DNA from 4 places in the Lentilitoribacter sp. JB5-8 genome. Region 2 is predicted to be linked to each of the others. Evidence: predicted binding sites of a transcription regulator. Region 2 holds the regulator's gene; each other region holds the start of a gene.
The links. Region 2 encodes LexA, which represses DNA repair genes until DNA is damaged. Its sites were predicted from a motif close to TGTTCNNNNTGTGTTCNG; they were not measured.

Region 1 (5,973 bases), 940 kb from region 2:
TGTTCGTTCTTATTGCCAACCTACTTGGCATGTTCCCATATTTCTTCACAGTCACTAGCCATATCATCGTAACATTTGCTCTTGCAATGCTCGTGATCGGCACAGTTGTTGTCTACGGTGTGATGAAGCATGGTCTAGGTTTCTTAAAATTATTTGTGCCTTCGGGCATTCCCGGCGTTTTGATGCCATTGGTTGTTATGATTGAGGTTATTTCATTCCTCTCACGTCCAATCAGCTTGTCTGTTCGTTTGTTTGCGAACATGTTGGCGGGTCACATCACACTTAAAGTGTTTGCCGGATTTATTGTTGCCATGGGTGCACAAGGTGCGCTCGGGTTCATGGGTGCTGCATTGCCATTGCTAATGACAGTTGCACTCACAGGTTTGGAATTCCTCGTAGCTTTCTTGCAGGCTTACGTCTTTGCGGTACTAACATGTATGTACCTCAACGATGCCTTGCACCCAAGCCACTAGGTTAAAAGTTGCAGACGGGCATGTCGTCCGTTTGAAAAAGTTAGATATGAAATCATAATTCTAAGGAGTTTAATTATGGAAGCAGAAGCAGCAAAATACATCGGTGCAGGTATCGCATGTCTAGGCATGGGTGGTGCAGGTATTGGTCTTGGTACAATTTTCGGTAACTACCTTGCTGGTGCACTTCGCAACCCTTCAGCAGCTGACGGTCAATTCGGTCGTTTGATCTTCGGTTTTGCTGTGACAGAAGCTTTGGGTATTTTCTCATTGCTAGTTGCACTTCTCCTTCTTTTCGCTGTTTAATCATTCGCGAATTGAAAATGTTTGGTCACGTGGGGATTTTTGCCCCCGTGATCGCATTATTTGGAGGTGAGATATGTTTGTGACCACCGCACATGCGGAGTCCCATACGACTCAAAACGCAAATACTGAAGTTGCTGGACACAGCGAAGGACAAGCCGGCGGATCGTTTCCTCCGTTTGATCCTGGTCTATATCCATCACAGCTTTTGTGGCTTGCGATTACATTCGGCATTTTTTACTTGCTTGTTTCAAAAGTCATCGCACCTCGTATTGGTGGCATTTTGGAAGATCGTCATGATCGTATCGCTGAAGATTTAGATGAAGCCAACAGGCTGAAAGACGAATCCGATGCTGCGGTTGCTGCGTATGAGCAAGAACTTGCAGATGCTCGTCGTAAGGCAAATGAAATCGCCACAACATCTCGCGAGAAAGCAAAAGCTGAGTCAGATGCGGAGCGTGCCAAGCACGAAGAAGCATTGAACAAGAAGCTTGCTGAAAGCGAAGCTAATGTTGCTGCTGTTAAAGCAAAAGCATTGGCTGAAGTTGATGGTATTGCTGGTGACACTGCTCAGGCTATTGTTGAACAATTGCTTGGTGGTAAAGTTACCAAAGCTGAAGTCACTGCCGCTGTGCGTGACGCTGTGAAATAGGAGAGGCAAAATGGACGCTACATTTTGGGCACTCGTTGGCCTCATTATCTTCCTCGGCATAATCTTCTATCTGAAAGTTCCTGGTAAGATTACTGGCGCGCTCGATCAACGCGCTGATAAGATCAGAGACGAACTTGATGAAGCAAAGCGCCTGCGTGAAGAAGCGCAGCAGCTTATGGCTGAATACCAGCGTAAGCGCAAAGAAGCTGAACAAGAAGCTGAAGACATCGTCGCTGCAGCTAAAAAAGAAGCTGACACGCTTAAAGAAGAAGCTCGCGTTAAGTCAGAAGAATATGTGGCTCGTCGCGAAGCACTTGCTGAGCAAAAGATTGCTCAGGCTGAGCAAGACGCAGTGAGCGAAGTTCGCGCATCTGCTGTTGAAGTTGCGATCACTGCGGCTGAAAAGCTTATCGGTGATAAAGTGACAGCTTCAACAAAATCAAGTTTGTTCAAATCATCATTGGCTGAAGTCAAAGATCGTTTGAACTAGTTTCGATTTTTCTTGCTGTATTTAACAAGCAATATATAAACTCAAGGCCTGATGGTTCATCCATCGGGCCTTTGTTTTATGGAGATTTATATGCCTCATGTCGTTTTAGAATATTCAGCAAATTCAATTGATAATGATCAATTAGATCAGGCGCTAAAGTCGACCTATGAGGTGTGCTGTAAATTTGATTGTATACGTCCTGAAGCGATCAAAATACGCGCGCATTCTATTTTAAATGCATATTACGGAAATGGAGCGAAAGACTTCATCCATGTCACAGCTCATCTTTTAGATGGTCGCTCACGCGCTCGCAAAGCTGAAATTTCCAAAGCGCTGCTTGATAATATTATGGCTGAATTTCCGATGATTGATACGTTTAGTGTCGATGTCTTGGAAATCGATGGTAACGTTTATCAAAAAAATAAATAGCGCAATTAGTCTTTACGGATTGGTTTAAAACTAAAGCGGTGAATGGGGCAGGGGCCAAATTCAATAATGGCATCTCTATGAGCTTTGGTGCCATAGCCTGCATGCTTTTCAAACCCATATTCTGGATATAGTTTTGATGCGTATTCCATCATGCGATCTCGAGTAACTTTCGCCACTATAGATGCTGCCGCTATTGAGAGTGAACGGCCATCTCCCTTGACCAATGCATCTGCTGGAACGTTCATGCCAAATGGGACATCCCTGCCATCAACCAATGCGTATTGGGTTTTTTTCGCCAAGGCATGTAGAGATCTGCGCATAGCGTCCAAACTCGCTTTTCGAATGTCTGTTCTGTCTATTATTTGAGCAGAGTTTGAACATATCGCGACATGTGAAGTTCTCATGATCTCATCAAATAAAACTTCGCGTTTCTTCACAGTTAATTTTTTACTATCGTTTAGACCCTCTGGAATATTATGTTCATCCAGTATCACCGCAGCGGCAACAACAGGTCCTGCTAGTGGACCCCGTCCAGCTTCATCTAAACCGGCCACCGGCCAATAACCTTGATTTTTAGCTTTAAGTTCTGAGCTAAAATCTGGACCTTTTGACAGATCAAAATCTAATTCTGATTGGGGCATGAGATTGAAGAACCGACGTGGATGCGCATTTTGTTAGGGGATCATGCCACATCCACGTCAATTCTCGCAAGAGGTTACTGCCCGAGCTAATCGCTCTTGATATCATCATGATAAAAGGCAGTTGATATAAGATAGTCGGGGACAAATGACTATAATATATCTCAGGTTCTGATTTAGGGTCAGAACCATATACGCAAAGTCAAAATAGTTGGCGGCATTTCAACTTTTGCGCTGATCACATCATGCTTAGATCTATGGCGCGATCTCTCATGATGTAATGGCTCATATGAGGAAGCTTTTATAACAGCGAAAGCTGAACATTCTCTCCCTCAGGTTTGACGAATAAATCCGTTCTTGGTGATGGCATGCGTTTACCCAAACCAAGGCGCTTACATGTCATGTCAAAACGTCTGCTAATTTGCCAAGCGTAAGGGCCCGCACCGCGCATGCGTTTGCCAAATTCCGCATCATAATCCTTACCGCCACGCATCGATCTAACAAGCGACATGACATGACGATATCGATCAGGGTAGTGCCGTAATAGCCAGTCTCTAAAAATGGGGCTGACTTCCTGAGGCAAGCGTAAAAGTACGTATGATGCTTGCTCAGCGCCAGCATTATGCGCGCTGTCAAGAATACGCTCGATCTCAAAATCATTCAATCCAGGTATAACAGGTGCCACCATCACTGAAGTGGGTATGCCAGCATCTGACAGAGTGCGCATAGCTTCAAGACGTTTGGTCGGCGTGGAAGCACGCGGTTCCATAGAGCGTGAAAGTTTACGATCAAGCGTCGTTACCGACATCGCAACACGCACTAAACCATCACGTGCCATTTGTGATAAAATATCAATATCGCGCAAGACAAGTGCAGACTTTGTTACAATACCAACAGGGTGTTTGGCTTCTGCTAAGACTTCTAAGATTTGTCGCATAATGCGCATATCTTTTTCAATGGGTTGATAGGGATCTGTATTGGTACCAATGGCAATGCTTTTGGGTTGATAATTGGGTTTTGATAATTCTCGCTTGAGCAATCGAGCAGCATCGGGTTTAGCAAAGAGCTTACTCTCAAAATCAAGACCGGCGGACAACCCCATATTTGCGTGAGTGGGGCGCGCAAAGCAATAAACACAGCCATGCTCGCATCCTCTATAAGGATTAATGGAGCGATCAAATGGGAGGTCAGGGGAGGTGTTGCGAGTGATGATAGATCGCGAACGTTCTACTTGAACTTCTGTTTTAAACGGCTCAAGCGTTTCAAGATTATTCCATCCATCATCAAAAACATGATGCGTATGCAATTCAAACCGACCACTTGGATTAATACCAGCTGCACGCCCACGCCTACGCGAATGATCAATTTGAATAGATTGGTCAGCCAGCATTTGGCGATTGATATCCGAACCATGTGGAATATCAAACTCGGTGTGGTGCCGTCCTGCTTCGTTCATATTTATCTCCCTGCGCTCTATTTTTTATGAGTCGCCAACCTTGAATATATTCCTAGCATGAAAAATAGAACAAAACAAGAACAATAATTGGTGCATTGCAATATTTGTCAGCCTTAGATAAAAGAAATCTATGATTTCAGTTATTATTCAATGCCATAATCAAGAGGCAGAATTAGCAAAGACTTTGAGTGCACTCGTCAGCGGAGCTGTCGAGGGAATTATCAGCGATGTATCCATTGTTGATGATGGTTCATCAGATGGCACAGCAACGGTTGCTGACGCTGCTGGCTGCAATCTTTATTCATCTCAAGACCTTGATAAACTTCCTGCGAATATAAGAAGTGAATGGATCATGCTTATCGAGCCTGGTGCAAAACCTCTTCACGGGTGGATTGAGGCATTCACTGAGCATATTAATAATGGACAAACATCTGCGAAGATGTCGCCATCGGTCAATTATCGTTTGCCATTCTTAAAGCGCTTGTTGCGCAAATCTTCGCCACTGGAATATGGCCTACTCATGCCTAAACGTGAATTTGCAAATCATGTGAAAAATGGGAAATCACTTGAGAGTATTGCTAATGGATCAAGAGCCGTAAAGTTAAGATGCGAAATGGTGCCAGCAAGCTATTCACAGCTTATGGCTTAACCCCAGCTAGTTTGCACCACGCTTTAAGTGTTCATCAAGCCGAGGCATAATCTCCACAAAATTGCATGGCATATGGCGGTAGTCGAGTTGGTTTTTTAAAATCCCATCCCAGGCGTCTTTGCAAGCACCGGGTGAACCGGGCAGAACAAAGACAAAAGTCTGATTAATCAAGCCAGCGGTTGCGCGCGATTGAATGGTGGATGTACCAATCTTATCTTGCGAGATCGAATGAAAAACATGCGAAAACCCATCCATGTGTTTTTCAAATAAAGGCTCAAGCGCCTCTGGGGTGACATCCCGTCCGGTAAAGCCCGTTCCACCCGTGGTGATAACGACATCAATACCATCATCCTTACTCCAAGACGTCACGCGTGCAGCGATCTTTCCTTTATCATCTTTGACGATATCGCGATCGACAAGGATATGTCCTGCATCTTCAATACGCTTAGCAAGCGTAAGACCAGATTTATCATCATCAAGGGAACGGCTGTCTGAAACAGTTAAGACTGCTATTTTAACGGCGATGAACGCTCGATTTTCATCAATCCCAGCCATCAGTTTTTCCCTTCATTACCCAAGCAATTGAGTTGTCTTCACAAACCAATCTGGATGCGCATCTTTGATGATTTGTTCTGCGCGAAAAGCGCTTTCATTGTCTTCATATAGCGCAAAGCAGCTGGCACCGGAACCCGACATTTGCGCACATGAAGGTTTGGTTTGTTCCAGCCTATCAAGACATTCAGCAATTTCAGGGCAGCAAAGAATTGCGGGATTTTGGAGATCATTGCGGTTTTGGGCGATAACAGCCACCAATTCATCAAAACTATGGATTTGTGTTGGCGAGCTTAAAGACCCATTTCGTTTTGTTTCAAGCGCTTTGAAAACA
Region 2 (5,973 bases):
AGTCACCTTGTTCAGCCAATTGCTCAATTGGATAACCACGGTGAAGTAGAACACCATTATCACCATCGATAAATGTGATATCTGAATCACATGAACCAGTTGAGGTAAAACCCGGGTCAAATGTGAACGCACCTGTTTGCTTGTATAGTGAGCTGATGTCGATGACGTCGGGACCCAAAGTTCCGGAGCGGACAGGAAAGTCGAACTCTTTGCCTTCGAAGTTTAATGTGGCTTTTTTATCGGTCATATTAGATCCCCTTTATATGTTTTTATGCAGCGCGAAATTGAACTATGTTGCGGTGCATTCATAAAAGCTTGGGCTTTAGCTATACGATTTCTGATGCATTGCCAAGATTGATGAGCAATATTTATAAACAGCCTTGTAAAACTATTGTTACGTTCAGTTTACCACTTGACAAAACTTATGGTAGTATTTTGCCATTGATCTCTCAAATTGCTTGAATGACTGGATTTATGCCCTGTGTTTGAAGTGGAGCAAAAACAGCAAGAATTAGCTAATAAAACGCGTTTTAGCCATTCTAAATCGTTTATATTGCGCAATTTGAGATTTACACGCCATGAAACATTTTCGCGTAATAAGACAAATAATGCTAACCTTTTAGGTTATTTTTCCAGATCATTAGCGACTGAAACTGCATTTGGTCACACTTTTTTGTGTATTCCAGTATTTTTAATTTTCGGTGCTTATTTCAATTTTTCAAGAAAACTCGACATTTCAGATGAATTTTTGGTGATTCCAATCATAGTTTTGAGCGCAATTGCCGCACTTAATAGGCAAATAAATGTCGGCGCAAAGTTCATTTTACTACTTTTATCCGCGTTTTTCATCGGTGCATTTGCCGCAAATTTTGAGATGAAAAAGTCCACGGTTTTGCTCGATAGTGATGTCACCACAAATCTAAAAGGCATTGTTTTATCCAAAAGCCTTGGGACAAATGGCACGCCGCGCTACAAGATATTGATCAATTCAACATCTAAACCCACCATTAAGCGACCACCGCAAAAGGTTCAATTGGTCGCGCGCGGGGGAGATGGCCAACTCAATGTCGGTGAGATCATTCAAACAAGAGCAAGATTAACGCGACCATCGGGACCTGTGTATCCACGCGGATATGATTTTGCATTCGGTGCTTATATCAATGATATCGGTGCATATGGGTTTATGCTTGGATCACCCATTTCACTTGGGAATATCAAAGCCAACGAATTGCCATTAAAAAGCAGATTTGAGTTATTTGTTGGTGCCATTCAATCAAAGATTTCAAACCGCATAAACAATCATTTAAGTGGTGATGCCGCAGCGATATCATCTGCCTTAATTATTGCCGATAAAAAGGCAATTAGCGAGCAAACTGTCGAAGCGCTCCGCAATGCCGGTCTTGCCCATATATTAGCGATTTCTGGTCTTCATATGGTTTTAGCGTCTGGCACTTTGTTTTTAACAATTCGGGCTTTGCTCAGCGTCTTTCCATCGCTTGTTCAGGCCATACCGGTTAAAAAGCTTGCGGCAGTGGCCGCATTGTCAGCTGCAAGCGCTTATCTCGTTATATCCGGCGCGCCAATTTCCGCCCAACGCGCTTGGCTTATGTTGGTGATTATGCTGGGGGCAACCATATTCGATAAACCAGCCATAACCCTTCGAAATGTAGCAATAGCCGCCATCATCATTATTTTAATAAAACCCTCAAGCGTAACGACACCTGGGTTCCAGATGTCCTTTGCCGCGGCAACAGCACTCGTATCAGTTTATTCCGCCTGGGCGCGGATAAAACTAAACCACTACGAGCGATCGACGGTGTATTTTAAAGAAACTTTTTTGTACAGAACGGTTCAGTTTGTGTTTGGGCTAGGAATGACAGCTTTGATTGCAGGGCTCGCAACAGGCATTTTCTCAAGTTTTCATTTTCATCAACTCGCAGGCTATGGTCTGTTGGGAAATGTCTTGGCGATGCCTGTGGTTACATTTCTCGTGATGCCGCTTGCATTACTCTCCATGTTACTCATGCCTTATGGGCTTGAATGGTTGCCCTTAACGGGATTGGGCCAATCAATAGATGTTGTGATTTACCTTGCAAACTGGGTTTCTGGATTGGGTGGAGAGCTCAAGACAGGTAAACCAATTCCCATAGTTATAGCATTTTTGGTTGCAGGCTTTATCGTTTTTGTACTGTTTCGAAGTTCCATCAAACATATAGGGCTGTTATCAATCGTGGTGGGATTGGCTTTGTCTTTTGTCTTACCGATTAACATCCCGGATGTTTTCATTAGCGAAGACGGAAAGCTTATTGGTGTCCGCCAGGATAAAACGTTGTTCGTTAATCGATCCCGTCCATCAAGCTTTATCGTAGATCAGTGGCTAAGTGCGCATTTGCTTGAGCTTGAAAAACCGCAATTAATAAATACGGCTGACATTGGCTTTGACTCACAAAATGCCCGCCGGGAAGATCTACAAATATTGATTAAAGGTGATGCTGCGTTTCGTTGTTTTAACACCCATTTTTGTGTGAACGAATATAACGGTAAGATCATAACCACGCTTGGAAAGACGGAACATATGCGCGCTGCTTGCCAGTTTGCGGATATTATCGTGACAACGTTTGGGGTAAACCGCGCTTTAAGGAACGAATGCGCTACTGAAATGATTATCAGCCGCTATGACTTAAAGCAGAGTGGCTCAATGGCATTATATTCAGCTCGTAATGGGAATGCGTATAGAGTTGAAACAGCTGTTGGAGACGCTGTGCGTCCCTGGACTATTCAAAGATACTTTAATTGGCGCGCAGATGAGTATTGGTTGCCAGATGGTCAAACATTAAAACGGACCAACAATTAAGCGGTCCGTCAAAATATGCATTAGTTGTAGCGTCGGATCAAGCCAACCAATTTGCCCTGAACTTTCACGCGGTCAGGCCCAAAGATACGCGTCTCATATGCAGGGTTTGCAGCTTCAAGGGCAATGGACGCACCTTTGCGGCGGAACCTTTTAAGCGTTGCTTCTTCATCATCAACAAGTGCAACGACAATGTCGCCAGGGTTTGCATTATTTGCGTCTTTGATCACAACTGTATCGCCATCAAAAATGCCAGCATCGATCATGGAATCGCCCTTAACTTCAAGCGCGTAGTGATCGCCACCACCAAGCATGTCTGTCGGAACGGTAATGTTGTGCGTCGTATGTTGAATAGCTGAGATCGGCACACCCGCTGCAATGCGTCCCATAACAGGCACGCTTAATGACCCATTGTCTTCCATTTGCTCTTGCGGTTTTGAACGGATTGGCTCGACTTTATCTTTGCTTCCCTCAATAACACTTGGATTAAATCCGCGAGGAGGGGGCGTTGTCGATTGATAGCTCTCTGGAAGCTTTATCACTTCAAGTGCACGCGCTCTGTTAGGAAGGCGTTTGATAAACCCACGCTCTTCAAGAGCTGTGATGAGACGATGAATGCCGGATTTTGATGCCAGATCCAACGCGTCTTTCATTTCATCAAATGAGGGCGGAATCCCTGTTTCCTTCATGCGCTCATGAATAAAAAACAGCAGTTCCTGTTGTTTGCGTGTCAACATATCAAAACCTCATCACGTTAGAAACAAACCATGAACAATGCATATATGTTCTATTTGTGTTCTGCAATAGTAAATAATTAATTAACAAAACTTGGTCGATCGACAAGATGAGATTTAGTATTTCTTGAACAAAGGTAGAATTATACCAGAACATAAGCGGAATTAAGTGAGCTTTGTTCTAGGTTGAGAACAATTACAGGTTGTTTTTTAAGTATAAGTGTCTGTTATTGTTATATAAATAAGTATCCGTTTAAAAACTCTATTCAACGAGAAAAGATCACCTACTAACAAGGGGTGTGAATTTTTAGGTATCTCATTGATGTTTGCATCTTAGTCGAAAAAAATTCTAAAAAACTTAGTTTTCAAACAGGATCACATCACAAATATCGCCTTTTGAGGCAGCTTTTGCGTTTGGCGGACGAATCAAAAGCCCATTGGCATCAGCAAAAACACGTACCAGCGACGAATCTTGCCGCTTAAACGGGGTTACAATGCGCTCACCAAGCTCATCCGTTTGAATTTGCGCCCGCATATATTCCTGCCGATGATCATTTTCAGGCAGTTCAACAGTCAATTTCGCTGTTGTTATGGGCGTGGTTATTGTCCGGCCTGCAAGTTTGCGCACAAGCGGCGCTAAAAAGAGTGAACCGGTCACCAAACTTGAGGCAGGGTTGCCGGGCAGGCCGATAAAGCGCATTTTACCCAATGTGCCATACATGAGCGGTTTTCCTGGGCGCATGGCAATTTTCCAGAAATTGAGCTGCATACCCATTTCAGTCAGCGCTTGCTGAACAAGGTCATGATCGCCAACAGATGCACCACCAATTGTCACTAAAATATCGGTATTGTTATCCAGAGCTTTTTGCACCGATGCTTTAATCACATCTAATTTGTCTTGCGCGATACCCAGATCCATCACATCAGCACCAGCGCTTTCGCACATAGCCATGACACCAAAAGCATTTGACGCGATGATTTGATCTATGCCCGGTTCTTCACCTGGAGATACAAGTTCATCGCCGGTCGCTAATACTGATATCAATGGCTTTTGAAAAACTTCAACTGCAGCATAATTCATGCTGGCAGCAAGTGTGATCGCAGAATAGTCCAACTCACGATATTTCTTTAAAAGCACATCGTCTTTGGAAAAGTCGACACCTGCAAGCCGAATGTGCCGATCAGGTTGCGCAGGTGCAGTGACCTTGATCAATCCATCTTCGAGCTTTTCAGTGTTTTCCTGAATGAGAATTGTATCGGCAGAAGCGGGAACGGGTGCGCCTGTGAAAATGCGGACACTCTCGCCATCTTCAAATGTACCGTGAAATCCGTGACCTGCCGCAGATTCGCCGATAACTTTAATCGTTGCGCCAATTTCACTCGCGTCTTTGAACTTAACAGCATAACCATCCATCGCGGATGCATTAAAAGGTGGATGCGTGCGTTTGGAAATAAGGTCTGTGGCTAAAATCCGACCGCGCAATTGCGAGATTGGCATCATTTCAGTGCTTTTTGGCTCAGCACCATCCAGCAGTTTTTCAAGTGCTTGATCAACAGGCAAGAGAGCCATAGCGCTATTCGACCTCGCTATTTGCGGTCCATTCGCCAGACTTACCACCGGTCTTTTTCATCAGCTTTATGCCGCCGATTTCCATGCCTTTATCCGCAGCTTTCGCCATGTCATAGATCGTCAAACACGCAACCGAGCATGCTGTTAATGCTTCCATCTCAACACCGGTTTTGCCCGATAAGCGAACTGTTGATTGAACGCGAAGACCAGGAAGCGACGTATCTTCTTCAATGTCTACGGCAATTTTGGTCAACATAAGTGGGTGACAAAGAGGAATGAGATTTGATGTCTGCTTTGCCGCCATGATCCCTGCAATGCGCGCAACACCAATCACATCACCTTTTTTCATGTTGCCTTTAAGGATGAGATCCAGCGTTTCCCGTTTCATGGTGATCGTACCTTGAGCAATGGCTTCGCGCACGGTGTCTGCTTTATCGCCGACATCAACCATGGAAGCCGATCCATCTTCGGCTAAATGGGTGAGCTTGACCTCGCTCATACAGTTGCATCCCCGAAAAGCAGTGATTTCGTTGCGGACGTCACATCTTCTTTTCGCATCAAGCTCTCACCAACAAGGAATGTTGAGATGTCAGACGTCTCCAGCCGCTGACAGTCTTCATGAGTGAAAATTCCACTCTCACCAACAAGCAGATAATCATCTGGAACCATGGTTGCTAAGCGTTCAGATGTTGAAAGCGAAACTTCAAACGTACGAAGATTGCGATTATTCACACCCAATAACCGGCTATCGAGTTTTAGAGCACGCTCTGTTTCTTCTTCATCGTGAACTTCGATAAGTGCATTCATACCAAGCTCAT
Region 3 (5,973 bases), 1.8 Mb from region 2:
AGCTCGCCCCACCCACCATCTTGTCATTGAGGTCATGGACCCATGCCGTGTTCCAGAAAAACTTGCTAGCGCTGCTAAGATACAGGCTTCGGTGCTTGCATGTGCTGAGGCTGCAACACGTGCGGTGTAAGCTGAGGGATTAAGCTCGTGATCGGCGCATAAAACCAGGCAACGCCGTGCAATGTCAGCAAAATCATCATCTTGAGAGAAATATTTTGCGAGTTGAACATGAAATGGTTCGTCTGCCAGCGTTTCGATCTGGCAAATGGCTGCAAGCAGAGATTTAAGGATAAACCCGTTGCGCTCTGTTTCTTCTAGCGGATAATTCGTCGTTAAAATATGTGTCGCTGCCGCTAACATCCGCACAAAGGCATTTTTGCCCTCGATAGGGACAAATTTGAAGTCTGGATCAAATTTCAGATCAGTGTTGATTAAGAGCTTGGCGACATTTTCATAAGTTGCCTCTTTGGACATCTCTATCGCATCATACCCTCTGTAATAGAGCTTTCCCTGATCAATGTGACTAATCTCTGATCGCAGAACCGGTTCACCCCAGCTTTGGGTTGATTTTGCAATTGCCCTGCGTGATCGACCACGTTTTTTGCTCGCTAGCAGTGTTTCAACATCATGCGCGTGATAAAGACTTTTGCGTGCATCGCCTTGTTGCGCATTGGCCCGCACCTTGCCGCGGCTCACATATGCATAGAGCGTTTGGCGTGAAATATTAAGGGTTTCACACACCTCTTTGGCGCTGAGTGTAAAGACATCTTGATCTTTTTTCATGTTGATTATGTTGATCAATCTTGACGATCTGTCAAGTTACGACGATTTTTTCATCAACAGTTCAGTTTATGAAAGGTGCTCTCATGGCTCTGATGAAACCCATTTTAGATGCTTTGAATTTTGCCGATGATTGGCGACAAGGCGAAATGATTCACGTGAAAAACGCTCATGCCATGTCATCTGACGTGTTTTCGGTGACATCCCTTGCCTCCAGTTCTATTGCTGCGGCTGGTCTTGCACTCGCGCATTATGCTTTTGGCGCGCAATATCGGGGTCGAATTCATGTTGATCAGCATCTGGCCTATCGCTGGTTTTCGAGTTCTGTGCGACCAAAGGGTTGGGCGTTGTCATCGCCTTGGGATGATTTGGCGGGAGATTATCAAACCCGCGGTGGATTTATTCGTTTACATACCAATGCGCCGCATCATCGCCAGGTCGTTACAAAAGTTCTGGGTGATTTGGATCGCGCAGGGATTGCGAATAAGGTTGCAAATTATCAAGGCGATGAACTTGAAACCATGATTGTTGAAAATGGCGGTGCGGCGGCAAGGATGATGAGTTCTGACGATTGGGCAATCCATCCGCAAGGTGTGGCATTGTCTGAAGAGCCGTTAATCGCTTGGCAGCATTTTATCGGTGGTGAACTTGATCATAAACCACGTCCAGCGCGCCCATTGGAAGGTTTAAAGGTTCTTGATCTAACGCGGATCATTGCCGGGCCAGTGGCGACGCGTTTTTTGGCTCATTATGGCGCCAATGTTTTGCGCATTGACCCCAAAGGTTGGGATGAGGGCGAACATATTATTGATATGATCCCGGGGAAAAATTGCGCAACGTTAGATTTGAAGTCTTTGGAAGATCTTACGCATTTAAAAACTCTGCTTTCACAGGCCGATGTGTTTATTCATGGTTATCGCGCGGATGCACTGGAACGTCTTGGTCTTGATGGACCAAGCTTAAGAGCGCTTAATCCGTCTTTGATTGATATTGCTCACAATGCTTATGGCTGGTCAGGCCCTTGGCGCAACAGGCGCGGATTTGACAGTTTGGTGCAGATGAGTTGCGGAATAGCTGCAAAAGGCATGGAAATATCTCATGGTCCTAAACCTCGTCCTATGAGCGTGCAGGCACTTGATCATGCGACGGGCTATCTCATTGCGGCTAGTGCCTTACGTGGTTTGTCTCGATTGCGCGATTTTGGTGAAGCCTCTTCTGCGCGTTTATCCCTAGCGCGTACAGCGGAACTTTTGAAAACCACAGCACAAGATCAGTTTGGTGCTGATCCGATGACTGAGACCATTGAAGATTTTTCGCCTGATATTGAAAAAACACCTTTGGGTCCTGTTAGACGATTAAAATCGCCGCTTCATATAGATGAGATCAAACCTTTCTGGTCAAAACCTACTGGCCTCTTGCATCAATCACGCGCTGAGTTTTAAGTAGCGTTTTGATGGTTGATCTCAGGGAGTGAATGATATGGGCTTAGAATTAAGCGATGAGCGGAAAACAGATATTGCGCGTGCCTTATGTGGGTTTTTCGCAGATGAGTTTGATCATGAGTTGAGCGAATTTCAATCATCAGAAGTTGTTGATTTCATGCTTAAACACATTGGTCCCAGTCAATATAATCAAGCTATTGGGGATGCGCGAAACTTTCTGATGGAGAAGATCGAAGAGCTTGATGTCACGCTTTATGAACCTGAGATCCGCTAAGTTCGCAAAATACAGCAAGGAATTTATTCCTTAAAATATGCTTGACTCTTTTTTGATCTTCTGGAATCTATATTAGAACAAATAGTGAACATTATAAAACGGGGTGAACGTGCAATGCGACAGCATCAAATGCGCGAAAGTCTGGCGCGTGAAGATTTAAATTGTCTTCGACACAAGATAGCTAAAATTGAAAAGCGATCTACAGCTCGCTTTGATAATACCTCGTTTGCGCAATCCGTTAAGTCAGACAAAGATAATGCACAAAATCTCGTTACGCTACCAAAACAATATGAAAGTAATAGGCATAATGAGGACATTCTTAAATTTGATGACCCAGCTTTAGATACCGCTTTATCAGGTGGAATTAATCTTGGTGCGTTAACAGAACTTAGATCCCAGGAAACGCGACAAACAGGTGCGGCAAGTGCCTTTACCTGGATTTTGGCGCATCAAATGCAGAGCTTTTTAAAGCAAAAGCATAATGAAGATTTGCCGATTATCTTTATCAGCGAAACATCATCGCGTCTTGAAGGTGGGCAAATATATCCACCAGGTTTGATCTCGCTCGGCATTAACCCTGCGACATGTCTTTTTATCCAGCCGCGCTCATTACATGATGCGCTTTGGGTTGCTGAATTGACGGCTAAACAAAAATCTGTTGCGGCAACCATTTTGGAAGTGAGGGGCAATCCGCAAAGTCTTGATATGGCCGGTACGCGGCGTTTGCATTTACGCGCACAAAGTTCGGGACGTCCGTTTTTCTTATTGCGGCAAGCCGGAGAAGAAGAGGCAACAGCTGCGCGTTTGCGCATTGGTGTGCAATCCGCACCGGCAGCATTGCGGGCTCTGCCATCAAAAAGGGCGTTTTCAAACAGTCTTTCAAACCCAGCCTTTCAGATCACCTTAGAAAAAAGCAAAAACCCAGCACCGCAATCATTCATTTTGGAATGGAACAATGACAGCCACTCTTTCACCGCAAGACCCAAGGACATCTCTTCCAACCCAGTCGATTTTTATCAAGAGCAACCGCCGGATATTGGCGGTGGCATTTCCCTATCTGGCAACGGATCGGATCAAGCGGCTGAGATGGGGCGCGTCGTGGCGTTCGGATAAAACACAAAGTGAGATAGCCAAATTTGCGCCCATGGTATGTGTGGCAAAGCAAAAGGGTGCCATGCGGTTGGCAGCTCTTGATATGACTGCTCAGGCGCATAAATTGCGCGAAGGCCAAGGTGTCACCGAAGCACGGGCGATATGCCCCGACCTTGATATCATTGCCAGCGATGATGCGGCGGATTTAGCCTTTCTAAATGCGTTGGCTGATTGGGCGGATCGCTATACGCCTCTCATTGGTCTTGATGCACCCTTTGGAAAGCCGCAAGGGTTGTTCTTGGATATTACTGGCTGCGCGCATTTATTTGGCGGTGAAGCTGAGATGCTGAAAGATATTATTTCGCGGTTTGATCAAATGGGAATTTACGCCCAAGGCTCGATTGCTCCCACGCCTGGTTTAGCGTGGGGGCTTGCTCGAGAAATGGCCCGAGAATTTAGCAGTCAATATGCGCTGCATGAGCATAAAGCAGAAACTGCGATCATGAATTGGGATAATTTTGAAGCGCGATTTCGTCAGTTTCCAATGGCCGCTTTGCGTTTACCGCTTGATATGTTGTTAGCGCTTGATCGTGTTGGGCTCAAAAAAGTTAAAGATATATTATCCGCGCCGCGCAAACCCTTGATGCGCCGATTTGGTCCTTTGCTTTTAAAACGTCTTGATCAGGCTTTGGGGCAGGAAGAAGAACCGGTCTCTCCGCGTTTGCCTGTCTCTGATTTATCAGTTGAGCGGCGATTGGCTGAACCTATTGGGCGGCAGGAGGATATTGAAACTTGTATTGAGCAATTATCAAATGCGCTGCGATCGGATTTGGAAAAGCGAGGTCAGGCGGGGCAAGAATTTATGCTCATGTTGTTTCGCATGGATGGCGTTGTGCGCAAAATTATGATTGGCCTTTCTGCTCCGTCTCGCGATGCTAAACGCATAAGAGCTTTATTTTCGCAAAAGTTAGCCGCGATCTATGATGAGGCAGATGCGGGTATGGGGTTTGAAACAATCAGACTTTGCGTTTTGCAGGCTGTTTTAAAATCCGATGTTCAAGATTCATTTGTTGATGGTCGGAATGTGCAAACAAGCATGCATCAATTAGCCGACCAAATTACTGCGCGATTGGGTGAAGATAGTGTGGTCAAATCTGTGTTTCATCAGAGTTTTATCCCTGAGCGTGCTGCATCTTTTATGCCGGTGATCCGACATTTCAAATATGATGATCAGATTGCTCAAAACCAATATTGCGACCGTCCAATTCGGTTATTTTCAAACCCTGAACCTGTTACTGCAATTGCGGAAGTTCCTGAAGGGCCACCTATCCGTTTTAAATGGCGCCGCAGTCAATATCAGGTGGCGCGCGCGGAAGGACCAGAGCGTATTGGTGCTGAATGGTGGATTGATGGCGAAAGCGCGCAAACGCGCGACTATTATCGCGTTGAAGATAAATCAGGGCGTCGCTTCTGGATTTTCCGTCAGGGTCTTTATGAGCGTGAAACGCATTTGTCACAAGGCCTTTTGCCAAAGTGGTTTATGCATGGATTGTTTGCGTGAATAGCACCACCACCCCTTATGCAGAACTTGGTGTTGCGAGTAATTTTTCCTTTCTAAAAGGTGCTTCGCACCCAGAGGAATTTATTGTTCGTGCAGCTAAGCTTGGGTTAACGCATATTGGTTTGGCAGATCAAAATACGGTTGCGGGTGTGGTGCGTGCGCATATGGCGGCTAAAGAAGCTGACATTATCTACCATCCCGGATCTCGCATTGTGTTTAGCGATGGCACATCTGATATTTTAGCTTACCCAAAAAACCGTAAAGGTTGGGGCAATTTATGCCGTCTTTTAACAGTGGGGAATTTGCGATCTGAGAAGGGTGATTGTCAGCTAACGCGAGAAGATTTAGCAGATTGGTCATCTGATTTATTGATATGTGTATTGCCCTGTCCAGAAGCGCATAATGATCCCGTGCGATTGAGTGATGAGCTAACCTTTTTAAAAGAGCATTTCGATGACAGGTTATACCTAGCGCTTATCCCATATTATGATGGGCATGATACTTATCGCTTTGCCTGTTTATCTGAATTATCTATTCAGGTGTCAGCTTTTTTAATGGCGACAAATGATGTGTTTATGCATGAGCATGGTCGGCGCCCATTGCGCGATGTTTTATCATCGATTGAGCATCACCAACCCGTTTACGATATGGGATTTTTATTGGCAAAAAATGCAGAGCGCCATCTAAAACCAAATTCGGAAATGAGCCATATTTTAAAAGCTTATCCTGAAGCTATTGCGCATTCAATTCAATTTGCGGAGCAGTTAAGTTTTTCGCTTGATGAATTGAAATACCAATATCCGGATGAGAAATTTGGTAAGGGG
Region 4 (5,973 bases), 470 kb from region 2:
TTCGCAACTTCTGGTAATAGTGCGAAACCAGAAGCTGCTTCATTGTCAAAGAAATCATCAGAATCAGCTGATCTGACGGGTGATTCCGCTGTTGTCTTGCTAGTTGAAGATGAAGAGGCGGTTCGGCGCGGCGGCAAACGCATGCTCGAAACACGCGGCTATGAAGTTCACGAAGCAGGATCTGGCGTTGAGGCCTTAGAGATCTTGGAAGAGCTTAATGGTGAAATTGATATTGTTGTATCTGATGTGGTGATGCCAGAAATGGATGGACCGACGCTCTTGCGCGAATTACGCAAAGATTATCCTGATATCAAATTCATCTTCGTGTCTGGCTATGCAGAAGATGCTTTTGCGAAGAATTTACCGGAAGGTGCCAAATTCGGCTTCTTACCTAAGCCATTTTCGCTAAAACAGCTCGCAACAGCTGTTCGAGACATGCTTGATAATTAAAATTGTATCTGTTTGAATGGGTTCATAAAGAATTAGTTCATCTTAATGCCTTATTTGAAGGTGATAGGTGATCCCAAACAAATTCTATGAAGGGGAATTTTATGAAAGCCCAGATTATTTCGGTTCTTATGGCAGGCGCGGTCCTTGCTTCTTGTACAACAACTGATCCGTTCACTGGTCAGCAAAAGGTCAACAATACAACAAAGGGTGCTGCCCTTGGTGCCGCAGCTGGTGCTGGTCTTGGTCTTCTTGCTGGTGGCGATGATCGTAAAAATGCGCTGATTGGCGCTGGTATTGGTCTGCTCGCAGGTGGTGCGATTGGTAATTACATGGACCAACAGGAAGCTGAGCTTCGTGCACAACTTCAGGGCACTGGGGTAACCGTTACACGTAACGGCAATCAGATTATTCTCAATATGCCATCAAATATTACGTTTGATGTAGGACAATCAGCAATTAAGCCGGCATTTGTAAACACATTGCGCGGTGTTGCGATTGTTGTGAACAAGTTTAACAAAACTTTGGTTGATGTTTACGGACACACAGATTCCACAGGTGAAGATCAGTACAATCTCACGCTATCAACTCAGCGCGCACAATCTGTGGCAAGCTATCTATCCCAGTCTGGTGTGGACGCGCGCCGCTTCCGTACACTTGGCTTTGGTGAAACACGTCCGATTGCTGACAACAGCACCGATGCGGGTCGTGCGGCCAACCGTCGTGTAGAAATTCAACTTTCTCCACTGTCATAGTCGGTTAAACTTTACAGAATGAAATAAACCCCGGTGGTCAACTGATCACCGGGGTTTTGTTTAAGTACACCGGTTTTTTTAAGAATTCTGGCTTAAAGCGAGCAGGCAATCTGTGCTGCGACTTTTGCGTTATTGCGCACTAAGGCGATATTCGTTTCCAAGCTTTTGCCGTTTGTTAATTCAAAAATCCGGGCAAGCAGAAATGGTGTCACGTCCTTACCTGATATCTTTTGATCATCTGCCTCTTTAAGCGCTTGCTCGATAAAACTGCTCATTTCATCCTGAGGGATTTCAGCGTCCTGCGGAACAGGATTGCCGACCAGCATTCCGCCGTGGTCCTGAAAACGACGTCGGGCATGTTCAAAATTTGCGATATCTTCAACATTATCCACACGTAATGGGGATGCATGATCTGATTTTGAAGACCAGAACGCTGGGAATTCATCCTGGCCAAGTGTGACCACGGGAACGCCATTGGTTTCTAAAACTTCCAGAGTTTTCGGCACATCCAAAATTGCCTTTGCACCGGCTGCAACAACAATAACCGGGGTTCTCGAAAGCTCTTGTAAATCAGCCGAGATATCAAAGCTGTCACTGGCACCGCGGTGAACTCCGCCAATGCCACCTGTTGCAAAGACAAAGATACCAGCTTGATGGGCGGCCATCATCGTTGCGGCCACTGTTGTTGCCCCCGTTTTTCCTTGCGCAATGGCAAATGCGAAATCCGCTCTGGATAATTTCATTGCATCGGGTGTTTTTGCTAGTTGTTCAATGGCTTCGCGTTCCAGCCCGACATGTAACTTGCCATCTAAAACCGCGATAGTTGCCGGCGTTGCGCCATTATCTCGAATAAGCTGTTCAACACCTGTTGCCATCTCAAAATTGCCAGGCCAAGGCATACCATGCGTTATGATTGTCGATTCAAGCGCTACAATGGGCGCATTTTTTGAAAGTGCATCCGCAACTTCAGCGCTATAGGTAATATCTAATTGAGTTTGCATTTGTGGCTACCTTGTTATTGGGATTGTTCAAGTTCTTTTTGAACAAGGTCGTGTGAAAGAAGAGGGTGTTGTGCACCGTTTATCGTGATTGTCAACCGCGCTGCAGCCATTCCAAACTCTAAAGCTTGTTGAATATTATGACCATCTTCAACTTGTGTAACAAATCCGGACAATGTGGCATCACCAGCGCCAGTGACATCTATAATTTTATCAATTTGTTTTGGTTTGAGGCTTATGTGCTCTGAGCCTTGTAAGAATCCTGTAATCTCATCTGCTCCATTGGTTATAATCGCGCCGCGTAGACCCAAAGCTTCCAGTGAGGTTTTTAATTCAGCCTGTGATGTATTCATAACGATTGCTTTGGCTTCATTCATATTCATTGCCAGACAATTTATCCGCTTCATGACCTTTAGATACCGCACAACTTTGGCAGGGGAGACGGCAATTGCATACCAATGACAATCATCATGTATTGTTCTTGATATCTCTATGAGAATATCTTCAGGTAAGTTTGCATCTGTGATCAAGATGCGAGAACTTTCGAGCTGCTTGATGGTTTCATCTTTAAGAAAGGATGCGGGGGTTAAGTCGTCATACAATTTCATATCAGCAAGAGCGGCAACAAGTTCACCATGTCGATCAATCAGTGCTGTATAGCTGGGGGTGTTACCATCGCATATAACCGGACAATCATTGATATCCTGTAGACCAATCTGATTTGAAACCAGATTTGCATTCCCATCATTTGCTCGTGGAGAAATAAAAGTAACATCAAGCCCAAGCCGAGATAAGTTGGCAGCAACATTAAATGCACCGCCACCGATAACTTCTTCAACGGTTCCCGGGATGCTGGCACCTGCAATATAGTCTTCAGTCATGGCACCTTTTCGGTCGATATGGGCGCCCCCGATTACTAAAACTGAATTCAAAACTATATACCTTTCACGAATCGTATATCATCACCCCAGCAAGTTTAATGTACATGGTTAGGATTGAACAGATTTAGAATATTGCCGTGTACAAAAAAAGAACAAAAGTGTTTTTATCGTTATATTGCAATAACTTAATTGGGTGTTGTCAAATGAGAACAAATAGAGTACATTTAAGTTAAGTTGGCGCTTGAACAAAGCGGTTGGTTTTAAACTTAGAGGTATCAGATCATGGGACAGAACTCCTTACGACTAGTAGAGGAAAAATCGGTGGATAAAAGTAAAGCGCTAGATGCAGCACTTTCTCAAATTGAGCGCTCATATGGCAAGGGCTCAATTATGAAGCTTGGATCAAATGAGAATGTTGTTGAGATTGAAAAAGTTTCAACTGGTTCGCTTGGTCTGGATATTGCGCTTGGTATTGGGGGACTACCTAAGGGCAGAATTATTGAAATTTATGGTCCTGAAAGTTCTGGTAAGACAACACTTGCGTTGCAAACAATTGCAGAAGCGCAAAAAGATGGTGGCATTTGCGGCTTTATCGATGCGGAACATGCGCTTGATCCGGTTTATGCTCGTAAACTGGGTGTTGACCTTGAAGACTTATTGATCTCTCAGCCTGATACCGGTGAGCAGGCGCTTGAAATTACAGATACGCTTGTGCGTTCTGGTGCGCTTGATGTTTTGGTTATTGACTCTGTTGCTGCTTTAACGCCGCGTGCTGAGATTGAAGGTGAGATGGGTGATAGCCTTCCTGGTCTTCAAGCTCGTCTTATGAGCCAGGCGCTTCGTAAGTTGACGGCTTCTATTGCAAAATCAAACTGCATGGTGATTTTCATCAACCAGATCCGTATGAAGATTGGTGTGATGTTTGGTTCTCCTGAAACCACAACAGGTGGTAACGCGCTTAAGTTTTACGCATCTGTCCGTCTTGATATTCGCCGCATTGGCGCTGTGAAAGATCGTGATGAAATCGTGGGTAACCAGACACGTGTGAAGGTTGTTAAAAATAAAATGGCGCCTCCATTCAAACAGGTTGAATTTGATATTATGTATGGAGCGGGGTCGTCCAAAACCGGTGAATTGGTTGATCTTGGTGTAAAGGCTGGGATCGTTGAAAAGTCAGGTTCCTGGTTCTCTTATAATAGTCAGCGTTTGGGGCAAGGCCGGGAAAATGCGAAGCAGTTCCTCGCTGATAATCGCGAAGTTGCTGATGAGATTGAATTGTCATTGCGCCAGAATGCGGGTCTTATCGCTGAGCAATTGCTTGACGATCCTTCAGGCGGTAAAGAAGAAGATGATGTTGCTGCTGGTGGTGAGAAATAGGTTCAACCCACCTCAAGTGCAAAAAGTAAAACTTAAAGCCACCTATATTGGGTGGCTTTTTTGGTTTTTGAGACCGAACATTCAAGCCGACACCTAAAAATATATGATTTTCTCTTAGAATACCTGCGAAGCGGCATTATATGGTTGATATAATTGGTTTTCGAATTTAAGAAAAATCGATGATTGATCAGCATGGGGTGCAAATTTTCACGCACTCGTAGCTAGCGGAGTTTAAGACGGATATGAGTAGCGTAAACGATATTAGATCGGTTTTCTTAGATTACTTTAAGGGACAAGGGCATGAAGTTGTATCTTCAAGCTCACTGGTTCCTCAAAATGATCCAACATTGATGTTTACCAATGCCGGCATGGTTCAGTTCAAGAACGTCTTTACTGGCCTTGAGCAACGCCCTTATAAAACTGCCGCGACATCGCAAAAATGTGTACGCGCTGGCGGTAAACACAATGATTTGGATAATGTTGGTTATACGGCGCGTCATCATACATTCTTTGAAATGCTCGGTAACTTCTCCTTTGGTGATTATTTTAAAGAGCAAGCCATTACGCATGCGTGGAATTTGATCACGAAGGAATATGGTCTTCCTAAAGATAAACTACTTGTGACTGTTTACTCAGAAGATGAAGAAGCTGCGAATCTTTGGAAAAAGGTTGCTGGTTTTTCTGATGAGAAAATTATCCGCATTTCAACAAGTGATAACTTTTGGTCCATGGGCGATGTAGGTCCTTGTGGTCCATGTTCTGAAATCTTTTTTGATCATGGTGACCACATTTGGGGAGGGCCTCCAGGATCTCCTGAAGAAGATGGTGATCGCTTTATCGAAATTTGGAACCTTGTTTTCATGCAATATGAGCAGGTTTCATCAGATGAACGCTTGAATCTACCTAAACCATCAATTGACACAGGTATGGGGCTTGAGCGTATTGCCGCTGTATTGCAAGGCAAACACAATAATTATGAAATAGATCTGTTTGAAAAACTCATTCGTGCATCAGAAGAGGCAACGGGTGTGAAAGCGGAAGGTGATCAATTGCCAAGCCATCGCGTGATCGCAGATCACTTGCGCGCTTGTAGCTTCTTGGTTGCTGATGGGGTATTACCGTCCAATGAAGGTCGTGGATATGTGCTACGCCGTATTATGCGCCGCGCGATGCGTCACGCGAATCTTTTGGGTGCAAAAGAACCTTTGATGCATAAGCTAGTTCCAAGTTTGGTGCTAGAAATGGGTGACGCGTTCCCAGAATTACGTCAAACAGAAGACTTGATCAAAGAAACATTTGAAATCGAAGAAGTGCGTTTCCAGCGCACGCTTGGTCGTGGGCTTCAGTTGCTTAATGAAGCAACGGATGGCATGTCAGAAGGTGATGAGCTGAAAGGTGATGTTGCATTTAAGCTTTATGACACTTATGGCTTCCCGCTTGATCTGACGCAGGATGCATTGCGTGCACGCTCAATTGAAGTCGATGTTGATGGCTTTAATGCCTCTATGGAAAAGC

Region 1: ACZ1GZ_RS06990 (PA0069 family radical SAM protein) is a predicted target of LexA. The motif match lies at 4,504-4,521, and genes of this name have one in related genera.
Region 3: ACZ1GZ_RS02820 (ImuA family protein) is a predicted target of LexA. The motif match lies at 2,570-2,587, and genes of this name have one in related genera.
Region 4: recA (recombinase RecA) is a predicted target of LexA. The motif match lies at 3,287-3,304, and genes of this name have one in related genera.

The regions. Positions count from the first base shown of each region.
Region 1 covers NZ_CM146332.1:1,460,849-1,466,821, forward strand. The annotation lists gene ACZ1GZ_RS06960 (F0F1 ATP synthase subunit A) at 1-473, shown strand, start outside; gene ACZ1GZ_RS06965 (F0F1 ATP synthase subunit C) at 549-776, shown strand; gene ACZ1GZ_RS06970 (F0F1 ATP synthase subunit B) at 850-1,425, shown strand; gene ACZ1GZ_RS06975 (F0F1 ATP synthase subunit B) at 1,436-1,915, shown strand; gene ACZ1GZ_RS06980 (hypothetical protein) at 2,006-2,344, shown strand; gene ACZ1GZ_RS06985 (ribonuclease HII) at 2,350-2,985, opposite strand; gene ACZ1GZ_RS06990 (PA0069 family radical SAM protein) at 3,284-4,438, opposite strand; gene ACZ1GZ_RS06995 (glycosyltransferase) at 4,569-5,087, shown strand; gene moaB (molybdenum cofactor biosynthesis protein B) at 5,094-5,642, opposite strand; gene ACZ1GZ_RS07005 (4-(cytidine 5'-diphospho)-2-C-methyl-D-erythritol kinase) at 5,658-5,973, opposite strand, start outside.
Region 2 covers NZ_CM146332.1:2,405,756-2,411,728, forward strand. The annotation lists gene gltA (citrate synthase) at 1-247, opposite strand, end outside; gene ACZ1GZ_RS11820 (ComEC/Rec2 family competence protein) at 752-2,854, shown strand; gene lexA (transcriptional repressor LexA) at 2,875-3,588, opposite strand; gene ACZ1GZ_RS11830 (molybdopterin molybdotransferase MoeA) at 3,944-5,155, opposite strand; gene moaC (cyclic pyranopterin monophosphate synthase MoaC) at 5,160-5,654, opposite strand; gene trpC (indole-3-glycerol phosphate synthase TrpC) at 5,651-5,973, opposite strand, start outside.
Region 3 covers NZ_CM146332.1:582,891-588,863, reverse strand. The annotation lists gene ACZ1GZ_RS02835 (citrate/2-methylcitrate synthase) at 1-783, opposite strand, end outside; gene ACZ1GZ_RS02830 (CoA transferase) at 867-2,222, shown strand; gene ACZ1GZ_RS02825 (DUF2164 domain-containing protein) at 2,260-2,496, shown strand; gene ACZ1GZ_RS02820 (ImuA family protein) at 2,611-3,609, shown strand; gene ACZ1GZ_RS02815 (Y-family DNA polymerase) at 3,539-5,149, shown strand; gene ACZ1GZ_RS02810 (error-prone DNA polymerase) at 5,146-5,973, shown strand, end outside.
Region 4 covers NZ_CM146332.1:2,875,828-2,881,800, reverse strand. The annotation lists partial or broken gene cckA (cell cycle histidine kinase CckA) at 1-450, shown strand, start outside; gene ACZ1GZ_RS14120 (YiaD family glycine zipper/OmpA-like lipoprotein) at 552-1,202, shown strand; gene ACZ1GZ_RS14115 (pseudouridine-5'-phosphate glycosidase) at 1,295-2,203, opposite strand; gene ACZ1GZ_RS14110 (carbohydrate kinase family protein) at 2,218-3,132, opposite strand; gene recA (recombinase RecA) at 3,364-4,458, shown strand; gene alaS (alanine--tRNA ligase) at 4,701-5,973, shown strand, end outside.